DNA from 3 places in the Mesorhizobium sp. M0938 genome. Region 1 is predicted to be linked to each of the others. Evidence: predicted binding sites of a transcription regulator. Region 1 holds the regulator's gene; each other region holds the start of a gene.
The links. The regulator LexA, encoded in region 1, represses DNA repair genes until DNA is damaged. The targets are predictions, from matches to a motif close to TGTTCNNNNTGTGTTCNG.
Positions count from the first base shown of each region.

Region 2: uvrA (excinuclease ABC subunit UvrA) is a predicted target of LexA. The motif match lies at 3,676-3,693, and genes of this name have one in related genera.
Region 3: ssb (single-stranded DNA-binding protein) is a predicted target of LexA. The motif match lies at 1,023-1,040, and genes of this name have one in related genera.

Region 1 covers NZ_JAMYNS010000004.1:16,319-21,261, reverse strand. Annotated here, with positions in the region: gene trpD (anthranilate phosphoribosyltransferase) at 1-635, shown strand, start outside; gene trpC (indole-3-glycerol phosphate synthase TrpC) at 640-1,452, shown strand; gene moaC (cyclic pyranopterin monophosphate synthase MoaC) at 1,455-1,952, shown strand; gene NKH73_RS07720 (molybdopterin molybdotransferase MoeA) at 1,952-3,157, shown strand; gene lexA (transcriptional repressor LexA) at 3,262-4,014, shown strand; gene NKH73_RS07710 (ComEC/Rec2 family competence protein) at 4,008-4,943, opposite strand, start outside.
Region 2 covers NZ_JAMYNS010000010.1:53,549-58,491, reverse strand. Annotated here, with positions in the region: gene NKH73_RS18875 (DUF72 domain-containing protein) at 1-79, opposite strand, end outside; gene NKH73_RS18870 (GNAT family N-acetyltransferase) at 102-572, opposite strand; gene uvrA (excinuclease ABC subunit UvrA) at 606-3,527, opposite strand; gene NKH73_RS18860 (hypothetical protein) at 4,251-4,472, opposite strand; gene NKH73_RS18855 (ATP-dependent Clp protease proteolytic subunit) at 4,613-4,943, opposite strand, start outside.
Region 3 covers NZ_JAMYNS010000010.1:48,427-53,369, reverse strand. Annotated here, with positions in the region: gene NKH73_RS18855 (ATP-dependent Clp protease proteolytic subunit) at 1-96, opposite strand, end outside; gene NKH73_RS18850 (SRPBCC family protein) at 118-594, opposite strand; gene NKH73_RS18845 (ArsR/SmtB family transcription factor) at 591-905, opposite strand; gene ssb (single-stranded DNA-binding protein) at 1,141-1,659, shown strand; gene NKH73_RS18835 (OsmC family protein) at 1,795-2,220, shown strand; gene NKH73_RS18830 (MarC family protein) at 2,315-2,944, opposite strand; gene NKH73_RS18825 (VOC family protein) at 3,077-3,454, opposite strand; gene NKH73_RS18820 (hypothetical protein) at 3,487-4,023, opposite strand; gene NKH73_RS18815 (helix-turn-helix transcriptional regulator) at 4,144-4,943, shown strand, end outside.

The DNA.
Region 1 (4,943 bases):
CAGCGCTCGGCGTCAAGATCGATATCCCGCCGGAAACGATCGGCCGCTGTATCCACGATGCAGGCGTCGGCTTCATGTTCGCGCCGGCGCATCATCCGGCGATGAAGCATGTCGGCCCGACCCGCGTCGAGCTCGGCACCCGCACCATCTTCAACCTGCTTGGTCCGCTCTCCAATCCGGCCGGTGTCGCCAGACAGATGGTCGGCGTGTTCTTGCCGGAGTGGATCATGCCGGTGGCCGAGACGTTGAAGGCGCTGGGCGCCGACCACGCCTGGGTCGCCCATGGCGACGGCTATGACGAGATTACCACCACCGGTGAAACCCAAGTGGCCGAACTGGTCGGCGGCGAGATCCGCAGCTTTACGCTGACCCCGGAAGCGGTCGGGCTGAAGCGTCACACCAAGGACGAATTGCGCGGCGGCGACGCCGCCTACAACGCCCAGGCGATGCGCGACATGCTGGGCGGCGCTGCCGGCGCTTTTCGCGATACGGTGCTGATGAACGCCGGCGCCGGACTGGTGGTCGCGGGCAAGGTAACGACGCTTGCCGACGGCATGGCGACGGCAGCGCAAGCCATCGACAGCGGCCGCGCGCTGCAAGTGCTCGACCGGCTGGTCGAGATTTCGAACGGATAGAGCCGTGTCTGACATTCTGCGCAAGATCGAGGCCTACAAGCGCGACGAGATCGCGGCGGCAAAGGCGCGCGTGCCGCTTGCCGAGATCAAGGCGCAGGCGAAGGACGCCGATGCGCCACGCGGCTTTCTCGCGGCCCTTGAAGCCAAGCGCAAATCCGGCAGCTTCGCGCTGATCGCCGAGATCAAGAAGGCGAGCCCGTCCAAGGGTCTGATCCGCGCCGATTTCGATCCGCCGGTACTGGCCAGGGCCTATGCGAAGGGTGGTGCCGCCTGCCTTTCGGTGCTGACCGACGCGCCGTCCTTCCAGGGTGCGCCTGAATTCCTCACCGATGCGCGTAACGCCGTGACGCTGCCCGCTTTGCGCAAGGATTTTCTGTTTGAGCCTTATCAGGTGTTCGAAGCCCGCGCGTGGGGCGCGGATGCCATCCTGATCATCATGGCGAGCGTCGATGATGCCGTGGCCAGGGAGCTCGAAACGACGGCTTTCGAACTCGGCATGGACGCGCTGGTCGAGGTGCATGACGAGGTCGAGACGGAACGCGCGCTGAAACTGTCGTCACGGCTGATCGGCATCAACAACCGCAATCTCCGGACGTTCGAAACCAGTCTCGATACTTCGGAGCGGCTCGCGGCGATGGTGCCGGGCGACCGCCTGCTGGTCAGCGAGAGCGGTATTTTCTCGCACGAGGACTGCCGCAGGCTGGAAAAAAGCGACATCGACACCTTCCTTGTCGGCGAGAGCCTGATGCGGCAACAGGACGTGGCCGCCGCAACGCACCTGCTTTTGACGGGCAAGGCGCCGGCCGAGGCCGTCTGACGATGACGGCCGCCCTCACCCATCTTGGCGCGAAAGGCGAGGCCAACATGGTCGATGTCGGCGACAAGGCGGAGACGACGCGCACGGCGATCGCCGAGGGTTTTGTCTCGATGCTGCCCGAGACGCTGAAAATGATCCTCGATGGTGATGCCAAGAAAGGCGACGTGCTGGGTACGGCTCGCATCGCCGGCATCATGGCGGCCAAGAGGACTCATGAGCTGATTCCGCTCTGCCACCCGCTGCTGTTGACCAAGATATCCGTCGACATCGAACCGGACGCGACGCTGCCCGGCCTGAAGGTCACGGCGTTGGCCCGCGTCACCGGTAAGACCGGCGTCGAGATGGAGGCGCTGACTGCCGTCTCGGTCGCTTGCCTGACCATTTACGATATGGCCAAGGCGGCCGACCGCGCCATGGTGATCTCGGGCATTAGGCTGGTGGAAAAGACCGGCGGCAAATCCGGCGACTACAAAGCGGGCGCCCAGGGGACAGGCCGATAATGGCGCTGCTTCCGGTCGCCGAGGCGCTAGAGCGTCTGCTTGACGATGCTGCGCCCTTGCAAGCTGAAAGCATCGCCCTGATGGACGCCGCCGACCGCGTGCTGGCGGGGCCGCTCATGGCGCTCCGCACACAGCCGCCCTTCAACGCGTCCGCCATGGACGGCTATGCCGCGCGGGCCGAGGATGTCGCGTCAGTGCCGGCAACACTTTCGGTGATCGGCATGGCGCCGGCCGGACGCGGCTTTGCCGGAACAGTCGGCCCGACGCAGGCCGTGCGCATCTTTACCGGCGCGCCGCTTCCCGCAGGCGCCGATACCATCGTCATCCAGGAGAATGTCCGCGACCTCGGCGGCGGCAGCATCGAAGTGACCGCGCCGACGGTTGAAGGCCGCAACATTCGACGCCTCGGGCTCGATTTCTCGAAGGGCGACGTCCTGCTGGAGAAAGGTCGCCTGCTTGATCCGGCGGCGTTGTCGCTGGCGGCGTCGGCCAACCACCCGCAGGTCAGCGTGGTGAAACGGCCGCTGGTCGCCATCATCGCTACCGGCGACGAATTGCTGCCGCCTGGCAGCGAGCCTGGCCCCGACCAGATCATCTCGTCAAATGCCTATGGCGTCGCCGCCGCTGCTCGCTTGGTCGGCGCCGACGCGCTCGATCTCGGCATCGCCTCCGACCGCAAGGAGGCGATCGCCGCGCTGGTGAAAAAAGCGGTCGATGCAGGAGCCGACGTCATCGTCACGCTGGGCGGCGCCTCAGTCGGCGACCACGACCTTGTGCATGACGTGCTGACTGGCGAAGGCATGACGCTCGATTTCTGGAAGATCGCCATGCGACCGGGCAAACCGCTGATGTTCGGCCGGCTGGGCGACATCCGCTGCATCGGCCTGCCTGGCAATCCAGTGGCGAGCCTGGTCTGCACACAGCTTTTCCTGAAGCCGTTGCTTGCGCGGCTCGGCGGCCGCGCCTACCGGCAGGACATGCGTCAGGCGCGGCTCGGCGCCGCCATTCCGGCCAACGATCTCAGGCAGGACTATGTACGCGCGGTGGTGAAGGAAGACGCCGGCACGCTAACGGCGACGCCGTTCGGCATCCAGGATTCCTCGATGCTCAGGATGCTGGCCGACGCGAACGGGCTGATCGTGCGTGAGCCATTTGCACCCCCAGCCGCGACAGGCGCCGCCTGCAGCGTGCTGATGTTACGCTGAACAAACCGTCAACGCATTCATTAAACTTTAAACAGTTGCGGAACACAACTGGAACAGATAGTGTTTGTTCTGGGTTTGTTTTTCTGATTCTGTTGGGGGTCGCGATGCTGACACGCAAACAACATGAGCTGTTGATGTTCATCCACGAGCGGCTGAAGGAAAGCGGCATTCCGCCATCGTTCGACGAGATGAAGGAAGCGCTCGACTTGGCCTCCAAGTCGGGAATCCATCGGCTGATCACGGCGCTGGAGGAGCGCGGCTTCATTCGCCGGCTGCCCAACCGCGCTCGCGCGCTGGAGGTGCTGCGCCTGCCCGATTCGATCGCGCCCGGCCTCAATGCGGCGCGCAAATTCTCGCCGAGCGTCATTCAGGGCAGCCTTGGGCAGAGCAGCCATGGACAGGGCAGCCTCGGGCGGCAGATCAAGCCGGCGCCTTCACGCATGCCTGCGGCCGGCAACGACGACGACGTTGTCGCCACCGTCTCCATCCCGGTGATGGGCCGTATCGCTGCCGGTGTGCCGATCGATGCCATCCAGCACCAGACGCATTCGATCTCGGTGCCACCGGACATGATCACCGGCGGCGCGCACTACGCGCTGGAGGTCAAAGGTGATTCGATGATCGAGGCCGGCATTTTTGACGGCGATACGGTCATCATCCGCAACGCCGACACCGCCCAGCCTGGCGAGATCATTGTCGCCCTGGTCGACGAGGAGGAAGCGACCCTGAAGCGGTTCCGCCGCAAAGGCGCCTCGATCGCGCTGGAAGCCGCCAATCCGGCCTATGAGACGCGCATATTCGGGCCGGACCGGGTCAAGGTGCAAGGCAAGTTGGTCGGGTTGATCCGGCGTTACTGAACGGCAGCTTTCTTGGGTTTCTCAGGCTTGCGGTAAGGCGGCAGACCCCTCGCCTCGCGCGAAAATCTCCGCTGCTCATGCCAGGGCCTGTATGGCTGATCGACGGCAAAACGGATTTCTGCGCGCGTCGTCGCTGATAGCGGATCGAAGAAGACGGCAGCACTGCCCATGCGAGCGAGCTGGCGTTTGGTGACGACGAGAACCAGCGGGTTGCGGCAGGGATTATAATAGGCTGTGGCATCGTCGATGACGATCAAATCCGCAAAGCCACAGGCCGGCCGCGCGGTTTTGCGGTCGTCGGCGAGCGCGATGATGGCGCCGGACGGATGCCGGGCGATGCAGAGGCCGTCAGTGCAGTAAAAAGGCGCTCCCGGCGGCAGGTCGGCAGGGTCGGCGATGTCGAACCGCACGTCTCCTTTTTCAAATGTCTCCGGCTCGACAATGGTCGCTGAGGTCAGCGCATGTTTCCAATTGTCGGTTGTGAATTCGTTCGAACGCACTCGGTTGATGGCAAGTTCGCCGCCGCCGATCGGCAGCGCCACCAGATGTGCGTCCTCCGAGATCAGCACGTCGGGGGTGCGTGTCTCGGAAATCGTTAGCAGGCCGGCGAGCGCAAAGGGAAGTGCCGCAAGCCGCAACCATGTCGTCGCCATTGTGGCAATGACCAGGGCGACCGTCACCAGCAGAACCGACTGCAACGAAATCAGCCCGACTGCATCGACCGGCGAACGCTCGGAGATCCATCCCGATATTGCAATCATCGCCGTCAGCCCCTTGCCCATCATGTAGAGGAAAGGCCCGTCGAGGCCGAAAGGCATTGCCAAGGCGCTAACGACGGCCAGGAACATGACGACCGTGACGATCGGCATGACGGCCAGATTGGCGAACAGGCTGAGCGGCGAGACGCGCTGGAAGTGCCAGATGGCGAA
Region 2 (4,943 bases), on a different contig from region 1:
TGTCCGGATAGAAGGAGGTATCCCACGGCTCGAAGGTCCAGCCGCCCATGCCGGCGCGGATTGCTCCATGGCTGCTCATTGTCGTCCTCCCTAGAAAGCGATCAAGCCGGCGTCACGGTTTCGACCGGCTTTGCCATGTCGACGACCATCCATCCCGGCCGATAGGGGTTTGGCCGGCGGCCTGTCTCGCGAAAGCCGTAGGCTGTGTAGAGCGCAATGTTCCGTTCCATCCTGGCGTTGGTGTAGAGCCGCACCTCTGGCAGATGCCACAGCCGTGCCTGCTCGTCAGCGAAGTTGAGCAGCGCGATGCCGAAGCCCTTGCCCTGAAAGCCTGGCGCGACCGCGACGCTGAAAATCATCGCGTGATCCGGGTGCCGTTCGAGAACCAGAAGACCCGCCACCTCCTTGCCGCTCTCCAGCAGCCAGACTTCGCCACGTTCGATCCTTGGAGCATAATCCTCCGTGACCGGGATTGGCGGCGCGCCAAGCAAGGCGGTGTAGGGCGCATAGGCCGCTTCGGTCAGCCGGACGACTGCATCAAGATCACCGGCAAGCGCTTTTCTGATCTTCATTTAAGAGTCTTCCAAACGCCAGCCAGTCCTCATTCACTCCGCCGCTTCGCGCTTGCCTCCGGGCCGCCGCTCCAGCAATTCTCGCAGGAATTGCCCGGTGTAGCTGCGCTTCTCGCGAACGATGTCCTCCGGCGTGCCCGACGCCACCAATTCGCCGCCACCGTCGCCGCCTTCGGGACCGAGGTCGAGCACCCAGTCGGCGGTTTTTATCACCTCGAGATTGTGCTCGATGACGACGACCGTGTTGCCTTGATCGACCAGCTCGTGCAGCACTTCGAGCAGCTTGGCGACGTCGTGAAAATGCAGGCCGGTGGTCGGCTCGTCGAGGATGTAGAGCGTCTTGCCGGTCGCCTTGCGCGACAGTTCCTTGGCGAGCTTGATGCGCTGCGCCTCGCCGCCCGACAAAGTCGTCGCCTGCTGGCCGACATGGATGTAGCCGAGGCCGACCTGCTTCAGCGTCTCCAGTTTATCGCGCACGCCGGGCACGGCGGCGAAGAAATCGACGCCTTCTTCGACCGTCATGTCGAGCACGTCGGCAATCGACTTGCCCTTGAACAAGACGTCGAGCGTCTCGCGGTTATAGCGCTTGCCGTGGCAGACGTCGCAGGTGACATAGACATCCGGCAGGAAGTGCATCTCGATCTTGATGACGCCGTCGCCCTGGCACGCCTCGCAACGGCCGCCCTTGACGTTGAATGAGAAGCGGCCGGGCTGATAGCCGCGCGCCTTGGACTCCGGCAGGCCGGCGAACCAGTCGCGGATCGGCGTGAACGCGCCGGTGTAGGTGGCGGGATTTGAGCGCGGCGTCCTTCCGATCGGCGACTGGTCGATATCGATGACCTTGTCGAGGAATTCGAGCCCCTCGATGCGGTCATGCTCGGCCGGATGCTCGCGCGAGCCCATGATGCGGCGCGATGCCGCCTTGAACAGCGTCTCGATCAGGAAGGTCGACTTGCCGCCGCCGGACACTCCGGTGACGGCGGTAAACGTGCCGAGCGGGATTTCGGCGGTGACGTTCTTCAGATTGTTGCCGCGCGCGCCGACGATTTTCAGACGCCGGTTCTTCTTGGCCTCGCGCCGTACCGCAGGTGTGGCCACTTCAAGCTCGCCTGACAGATATTTGCCGGTGATCGAGGCGGGGCTGGCCATGATCTGCTGCGGCGTTCCCTGGGCGATGATGTGGCCGCCATGGATGCCGGCGGCTGGGCCGATATCGACGACATAGTCGGCATGCAGGATGGCGTCTTCGTCATGCTCGACGACGATCACCGTGTTGCCGATGTCGCGCAGATGCTTCAGCGTGTCGAGGAGCCGAGCATTGTCGCGCTGGTGCAGGCCGATCGACGGCTCGTCCAGCACATAGAGCACGCCGGTCAGGCCGGAGCCGATCTGCGAGGCCAGCCGGATGCGCTGGCTCTCGCCGCCCGACAGCGTGCCGGAATTGCGCGACAGCGTCAGATAGTCGAGCCCGACATCGTTGAGGAAGCGCAGCCGCTCGCGGATCTCCTTGAGCACGCGCACCGCGATCTCGTTCTGCTTGTCGCTGAGCGAGGCGGGCAGCTCGGTGAACCAATGGTCGGCCTTGCGGATCGACAGCTCGGTAATCTCGCCGATGTGCTTTCCGGCGATCTTCACCGCTAACGATTCCGGCTTCAGACGGTAGCCGCGGCAGGCCGGGCAAGGTGTGGCCGACATGAAGCGCTCGATCTCCTCGCGCATCCAGGCCGATTCGGTCTCCTTCCAGCGCCGCTCCAGATTGGGAATGACGCCCTCGAAGGTCTTGGTCGTCTTGTAGGAGCGCAGGCCGTCATCATACTGGAAGGTGACCTCGCGCTCGCCGGTGCCATGCAGGATGGCTTGCTTTGCCTCTTCGGTCAGATCCCGGAACTTGTCGCCGAGCTTGAAGCCATAGGCCTTGCCGAGCGCTTCCATCGTCTGCACGTAGTAGGGCGAGGTCGATTTCGCCCACGGGCTGACGGCGCCGGCACGCAGCGACAGATTGTCGTCGGGCACGATCAGGCTGGCGTCGATGGCGCGCTGGTTGCCGAGACCGTCGCAGGTCGGGCAGGCGCCGAACGGGTTGTTGAAGGAGAACAGCCTGGGTTCGATCTCGGGGATGGTGAAGCCGGATACCGGACAGGCGAACTTTTCCGAGAACAGGATGCGCTCATGCGTCTCGTTCTTCGACTTGTTGACCGAATCCTCGCCGGTCTGGCTGGCGTCGAGCGGCCGGTCGGCGAATTCGGCCACCGCCAGCCCCTCTGCGAGCTTCAGCGCGGTTTCGATGGAATCCGCAAGCCGCGTCGCCAGATCGCCGCGCACGACAATGCGGTCGACGACGACGTCGAGGTCATGCTTGTACTTCTTGTCCAGCGCCGGCACGTCGGCGATCTCGTAAAAGACACCGTCGACCTTGACGCGCTGAAAACCCTTCTTCTGTAGCTCCAGCAGTTCCTTGCGGTACTCGCCTTTGCGGCCGCGCACCATCGGCGCCAGGATGAACAGGCGCGTGCCTTCCTCGACCGCCAGCACGCGGTCGACCATTTGCGACACCGTTTGGCTCTCGATCGGCAGGCCGGTGGCCGGCGAATAGGGGATGCCGACGCGCGCGAACAGCAGCCGCATGTAGTCGTAGATCTCGGTGACGGTGCCGACCGTCGAGCGCGGGTTCTTCGACGTGGTTTTCTGCTCGATGGAGATAGCCGGCGACAGACCGTCGATCTGGTCGACATCAGGCTTCTGCATCATTTCGAGGAATTGCCTGGCATAGGCCGACAGGCTCTCGACATAGCGACGCTGGCCCTCGGCATAGATGGTGTCGAAGGCGAGGGACGACTTGCCGGACCCCGACAGGCCGGTCATGACGATCAGGCTGTCACGCGGCAGGTCGAGATCGACATTCTTCAGATTGTGTTCGCGCGCCCCGCGAATGGAAAGATATTTATGGTCGGCCATCGCCGGTCGCCGCCTCAGATCTGGAATCTCATGGGATGGCAGGTTGTCCCGGCCATCCCCTATGTAGGTAATTTCGTCACCTTTTCGAGAGACGCCACAACTCTCGACCAAAGCCTTTAACCGTCTTTCGCGCGGGCGAGCAAGCGGAAAGAACAAAGACCGAACACGCTCCTGACAAAACCTGTGTACCAACCCAGCTTCACCAAGCGCGTCTCAGATCACATTTTTTGTAATCGGCTATCCAACGGTTGACGTCTCAGCCTCAGGGGGGCAGACTCCAAACGTCACCGAAGCCGACCGTCTTTCGATGGCCTCGCCGCCCTAAGGTGGCCTGCGAGACGCCGCAGGCTTTTGCGATATGCGCTTCGGACGACACCGGTCGCAATGGACAGAAGAGGAGAGCAGAGGAATGACTCCACCGGACAATCCCTTGAGGCTCCACGTGTCGCTGGAGCCGCGGCAGGCATAAGTGCCAGGGCCAGGCGTGTGCGCCGCCCGACAAACCGTGACCTGCCGATCCCACTAAAATCAGAGACTACTAGTCGGATCGTCGGCTGAACGCCGCGAAGCATCCGAAATCAAAAGCCGGCAGTGTACTCCCGGCGAGTTGGATTTTAGATCCAAAAAGGCCCCGACCGTCTGCGGAAGCAGCGGCGGGGCTGTTCATTTCAGACAACCGCAAGCGCACGAGCACCTTCAGATTGTGGCAGCGATGAAAGCTGCCTAGCGCCTGGGCGCCTTGATCGCGCCGGCGCCGACATCGAAGGTAATGCTGCCGGAAATTCTGACATCGGTATCGCCGATCTTGAACTCGCCGTTACTGTTGCTGGGTATGGCATCGTCGGGCTCGGGAGACGGCTTGGCGATGCGGTAGTTGTTGGCCACGCCGGGCAGCGTCCCTTTTTGCGGCGAACTGTCATCGGCAAACGCGTTGCCGGTCAGCAAGGAGGCACTGGCAAGTGCTGCGGCGGCAGGGCGCAATGGTCTTGATGAGCGGCTGTCGGTCATTTTGCGGACTATAGTGTTACGCCTCGCATCAGGCCAGACCGGCTGCGATCAAATTGCCGCGTGTCAGCCGGCTTGCTTCACGCCGCCTTCTTGCGCGTATCAAAAACATGGTCGACAAGGCCCCATGTCTTTGCCTCCGCGGCGGTCATGAAATAGTCACGGTCGAGCGTGCGTTCGACCTCTTCATAGGTGCGGCCGCAGTGATGCGCATAGAGTTCAGTCATGCGCTTCTTGGTGCGCAAGATGCCTTCGGCGTGACGCTGGATATCGGAAGCCTGGCCCTGAAACCCGCCCAGCGGCTGGTGCAGCACGATGCTGGTGTTGGGCAGCGCGATGCGTCGCCCCGGTGTGCCGGCCATCAGCAGGAAGGAGGCCATCGACGCGGCAAAGCCCATGCAGACGGTGGAT
Region 3 (4,943 bases), on a different contig from region 1:
GCGCTCGCGCAGCAGCCGCGAAAAAATGTCGAAGGCGCGCTCGCCGCGGCTCGACTGCTCGATCACCATCGGCACCAGATTGGCAAAACCGCTCATCGCTTTTCTCCGTTGTGTCGCTCAGGCCGCGCGCAGGAACAGGCGAGGCGTGTTTGCGGCAATGGTCTGTTTGGGACTGTGTCCGTTGAGCGAAAGCCGGCAACCGGCACCCACCATCGCGACCGCAGGTGTAGCTACCCGCGCAAATCCATCGTGGACGATACGCAGATGCGTGCCGCCCGACACGGTGCGGTCGAGCGTGAAGGTGACGATACTGTCAAGCGGATCCGGTGCATTGCCCGGCGCCGCTCGCTCCCGCCAGGAATAGCGCAGCAGGCGTTCGGGCTCGGCGTCGAGGATTTCGCACTCGATCGGCGCATGCGCCTTGGCAAAGGCAAAGCGGCTGCCGATCTCGGGCTTGATGTCGTTCGGCATCATCCAGGCCGCGAGCAGGTCTGGCACCGTCAGCGCCCGCCACACTTTTTCCGGCGGGTCTGGAAGCTCGCACTCGAACTCGATCGAGTCTGCTGCCATGTCCGAATGCTGTTTTACCGTCATTGGTCCATATCCTTCAAAACCGCCTTGAGCCGTTCGATACGCTCGGGCCAGAACGCACGGTAGCGTTCGATCCAGCCGAGCAGAGGGTCAAGCCCTTGCGGATCGGCGCGATAATAGGCGTTGCGGCCGGCCCGCCGCTCGGCCACAAGGCCGGCGCCGCGCAATACCGCGAGATGCTGCGACACGGCCGGTTGCGACACGGTCATGCCGCTGCGCAGTTCCGACACCGTCATCTCGCCGGCGGCGAGCCGTTCGTAGACGGCGCGGCGTGTCGGGTCGGAAAGCGCTCGAAAAATCTCTGCTTCGATCATGGCGGAAGCATAAGTCTACACTTATCGATTTGGCAAGCGGTCTTTTGCGCCCATATGAAATGGCGTGGCCAACCCCAGCGATTGCTGACATTCCTTGACAGTTGAAGGCAGATCGCCTAGAACGAAAAGAGAACAAAAACCTTGTGGGAAAAGGCAGCCACGGCAGGCGGCGATTGTCCGCAGTCTATAAGGTATGCGACAGAAATTTTGTTTCGGATGAGCGCGGAGAAGTATGATGGCGGGTAGCGTCAACAAGGTCATTCTGGTGGGCAATCTCGGGGCGGACCCGGAAATCCGCCGTTTGAATTCGGGTGAGCCGGTCGTCAACATCCGCGTCGCCACGTCGGAAAGCTGGCGCGACAAGACTTCCGGCGAACGCAAGGAAAAGACCGAGTGGCACAATGTCGTCATCTTCAACGACCAGCTCGCCAAGGTTGCCGAGCAGTATCTGAAGAAGGGCGCGAAGGTTTATGTCGAGGGCCAATTGCAGACGCGCAAATGGCAGGACCAGACCGGCAATGATCGCTACACGACCGAAATCGTGCTGCAGAAATTCCGCGGCGAGCTGCAGATGCTCGACGCGCGCGGGCAAGGCGAGGGCGGTCAGGTCGGCAGCTATGCCGGTGGCGGCAGCAGCCGCGGTTCCGATTTCGGCCAGTCCGGCCCGGGCGAGAGTTTCAATCGCGGCGGCGGTGGCGCCAACAAGAGTGGCGGCGGTTCGTCGCGCGAACTGGACGACGAAATCCCGTTCTAAATCCTTAGGGCGGATGGCCCTTACGCGGGCGAAAAACGCCAGCTACTTGAGGCCACGAATTGGCGTCCCGAAAATCTGTCTTGGATTTTCGGGACGTTCTGCGTTTGAGTGATGCGCGGTGAAAGGACGTATCAGGTGAAAGCACGGGTCAAATGGGTCGAGGAGCGCACCTTTGTCGGCGAGTCCGGCAGCGGTCACAAGCTGGTGCTGGGAACCGCGTTTGGACCGGACGGCAAGACGCCGGGGCCGAGCCCGATGGAACTGGTGTTGCTCGGCACCGGCGGCTGCTCCGCCTATGATGTGGTCCACATCCTCGAAAAGGGGCGCGAGGCGGTCGAAGACTGCGTGGTCGAGCTCGACGCCGACCGGGCGGAAACCGACCCAAGGGTCTTCACCCGCATCCATATGCATTTCGTCGTCAAGGGCCGGGCACTCTCGCCCGACAAGGTGAGGCGGGCGATCAATCTTTCGATCGAAAAATACTGCTCGGCCTCGGCAATGATAGCCAAGACCGCCGAGATCACCCACGACTTCGAAGTTATTGATACGACGGCAGGATAGCGCCCGGTGGCTGCGGTTCGTTGCGAGCCGGACGACGAAATCCCGCTTGAAACACGATATGACGACCTCGTACTAAGCGTGGGCCACTTTCGTATCATGCCGCCATCAGCGCCTTGATGCCGTCGGCGACGAACTGCACGGCAAGCGCCGCCAGGATGACCCCGAGCAGCCGCGTCAGGATCGAGCGGCCGGTCTGGCCGAGGATGCGGTCGATGCGCTCGGCCAGCACGAACACCAGGTAGGTGATGACAAGGCAGATCGCGATGATGCCGACAAGGGCTGCCTGTGCGCCAAAACCTGGAAACGAGCCGGAAAGCAGGACGGTCGCTGAAATCGCACCCGGACCGGCGATCAGCGGGATCGCCAGCGGGAAGGCGGCGATGTTGTGGATCATGTCCTTGGTAATGGCGACGTCGCCGATCTTCTCCTTGCGGTCCTGCCGGCGCTCGAACACCATTTCGAAAGCGATGAAGAACAGCAGGAACCCGCCGGCGACGCGGAAGGCCGGCAGTGTGATGCCGAACACCGACAGGATCGACGCGCCGGCGATTGCGAACAGCGCCATCACCAGGAAACCGATGATCGAGGCGCGGACGGAAACCTGGTTGCGCTCCTCGCGGTTCATGCCGCGTGTCACGGCGAGGAAAAGCGGCGCCAGGCCGGGCGGGTCGATGGTCACGAGAATGGTGACGAAGGCGTTGAACAGGCTGTCGAAGCTCGGCATCTCTGACCCTCCCCGCCGGGCCGCGCCCGAATATTGGCATTGCTCCAATATTGGCATTGGTAGAGCAAAGCAGGGTCAGTGGAAACCGTTTGAGCGGCGGGAGTTCGGCAACCTTGATGGGGCAGGGTGAGCCTAGCCGGCCGCTCCGCAATAGGCCTCGATGCGATAGCCATCCGGGTCGATGACAAAGGCGGCGTAATAGTTTTCGCCATAGCTGGTGCGCAGGCCAGGTGCCCCATTGTCACTGCCGCCTGCACGCAAGGCGCCCGCATGGAAAGCGTCGACGCTGCTCCGCGTCGGCGCCGCAAAGCAGAAATGCAGGCCGGACTCGCGGTCGTCCGAAACCGGGCGCTGAGCCTCGTTCACCCACAGCGCAACGTCTTGCGCGCCATAGCCGAGCGAGCCCGGCGACTGGCTGAGACAACTATAGCCGAGCGGCGTAAGCGCGGCATCGTAAAAACGCTTCGAGGCAGTGGTGTCGCGGACGCCGATCGAGACATGGTCCAGCATCTTTTTCTCCTTTTTTACAATATGTTGGGTCGTCAATTTCCAGTTGTTCGCCGTGCCAGGAACTCGACTTCGAGCCGCCAGGTCACGCCGTCATCCTGCGAGCGTTCGCCCAGCCAGCGGAACGAATTTTCGGTGATACGCGAAAAGCTCCAGCGCACCGAGGCGCCACTACCGTCTGCGCCTTGCTGGACGATGCTGTCGCCCTCGGCGCGGCCGAGCTGGCGGCTGTAATACTGGGTGCGTGGGTCGCTCCAGAAGATGTGCCAGGCGTCGACGCCGGGGTCATAGACGCGCAGTGTCGTGCCATAGAAGGTCCATTTGCCGAGAGAGGGCGAGGAACCGGCGTCGCGCGCGGGCAGGATCCATACGTCCTGGATCGCGCGGCCTTCGAGCACCCAGCCGAAATGCACCTCGCCGCGCCCGGTCAGCACCTGGCCGTCCTCGAGGTTGCGCGTGGCGTCGAATGTCCAGGCGCCAACGAAGCGGCCGTAAAGGTTCAGTTTTTCGGCAAGGTCCGTGGCCGGGCCGTTGCTATGCAGGGTTTCGGCAAAGGACGATGAATTGAACATGATTTCGACCTCATTTTGTCAAGGGACCCCATCTGTCAGGAGCCCCATTTTGTCAGGAGATTGGTGGGAATAGGCGGCACCAGGGTTCTGTGCTTGGGAAAAATTGCTATCTTTCGAGCCATGACAACGAGCGCGCATACACTGGCGTCTGGGCGAGGCTGGCAGGTGTCGGATGTGGTCTGCACCGCCGGCGCCGCTGATCGCCCGTTCGAGGAAGAGCATCGCAAATTCTGCGTCGCCGTGGTGACCAGCGGCACCTTTCGCTACCGCGCGCAACAGGGAACCGCGATGCTGGCGCCGGGCGCGCTTCTGCTCGGCAACCCCGGCACATGCTATGAATGCGGACACGAGCATGGCGCTGGCGACCGTTGCCTCTCCTTCCATTTCGAGCCGGCCTATATGGAACAGATTGTCGCCGGCATGCCGGATGCAAAGAAGCTGAATTTCAAGATGCCGCGCCTGCCGCCCTTGCCGGCGCTGGCAGCGCTGCTTGCCGAGGCGGAAGCCGCGCGCGATATGGCCGACATCGACGCGTTCGAGGAACTCGCCCTGCGCATTGCCAGCGCGGCCGTCGCCTCCGGCGTCACGCCTGCTGCCCGGGTACCGAGCCGCCGCGACCAGAAACGTGTCGCAGAGGCGGTGCGGCGCATCGAAAAGGACGCCGAAGGGCCGATCTCGCTTGCCGAGCTTGCAAGCGAGACGGCGACCAGCCCCTACCATTTCCTGCGCAGCTTCCGGCACGTGGCGGGCGTGACGCCCTACCAGTTCCTGCTGAAGACCCGGCTGCACAGGGCGGCGGTGCGGCTGCGCATGTCGGACGAGGCGATCTCGACGATCGCCTTCGAGGCGGGGTTCAACGATTTGTCGACCTTCAACCGCCGTTTCCGGCGCGTGATGGGGGAGGCGCCCGGCGCCTATCG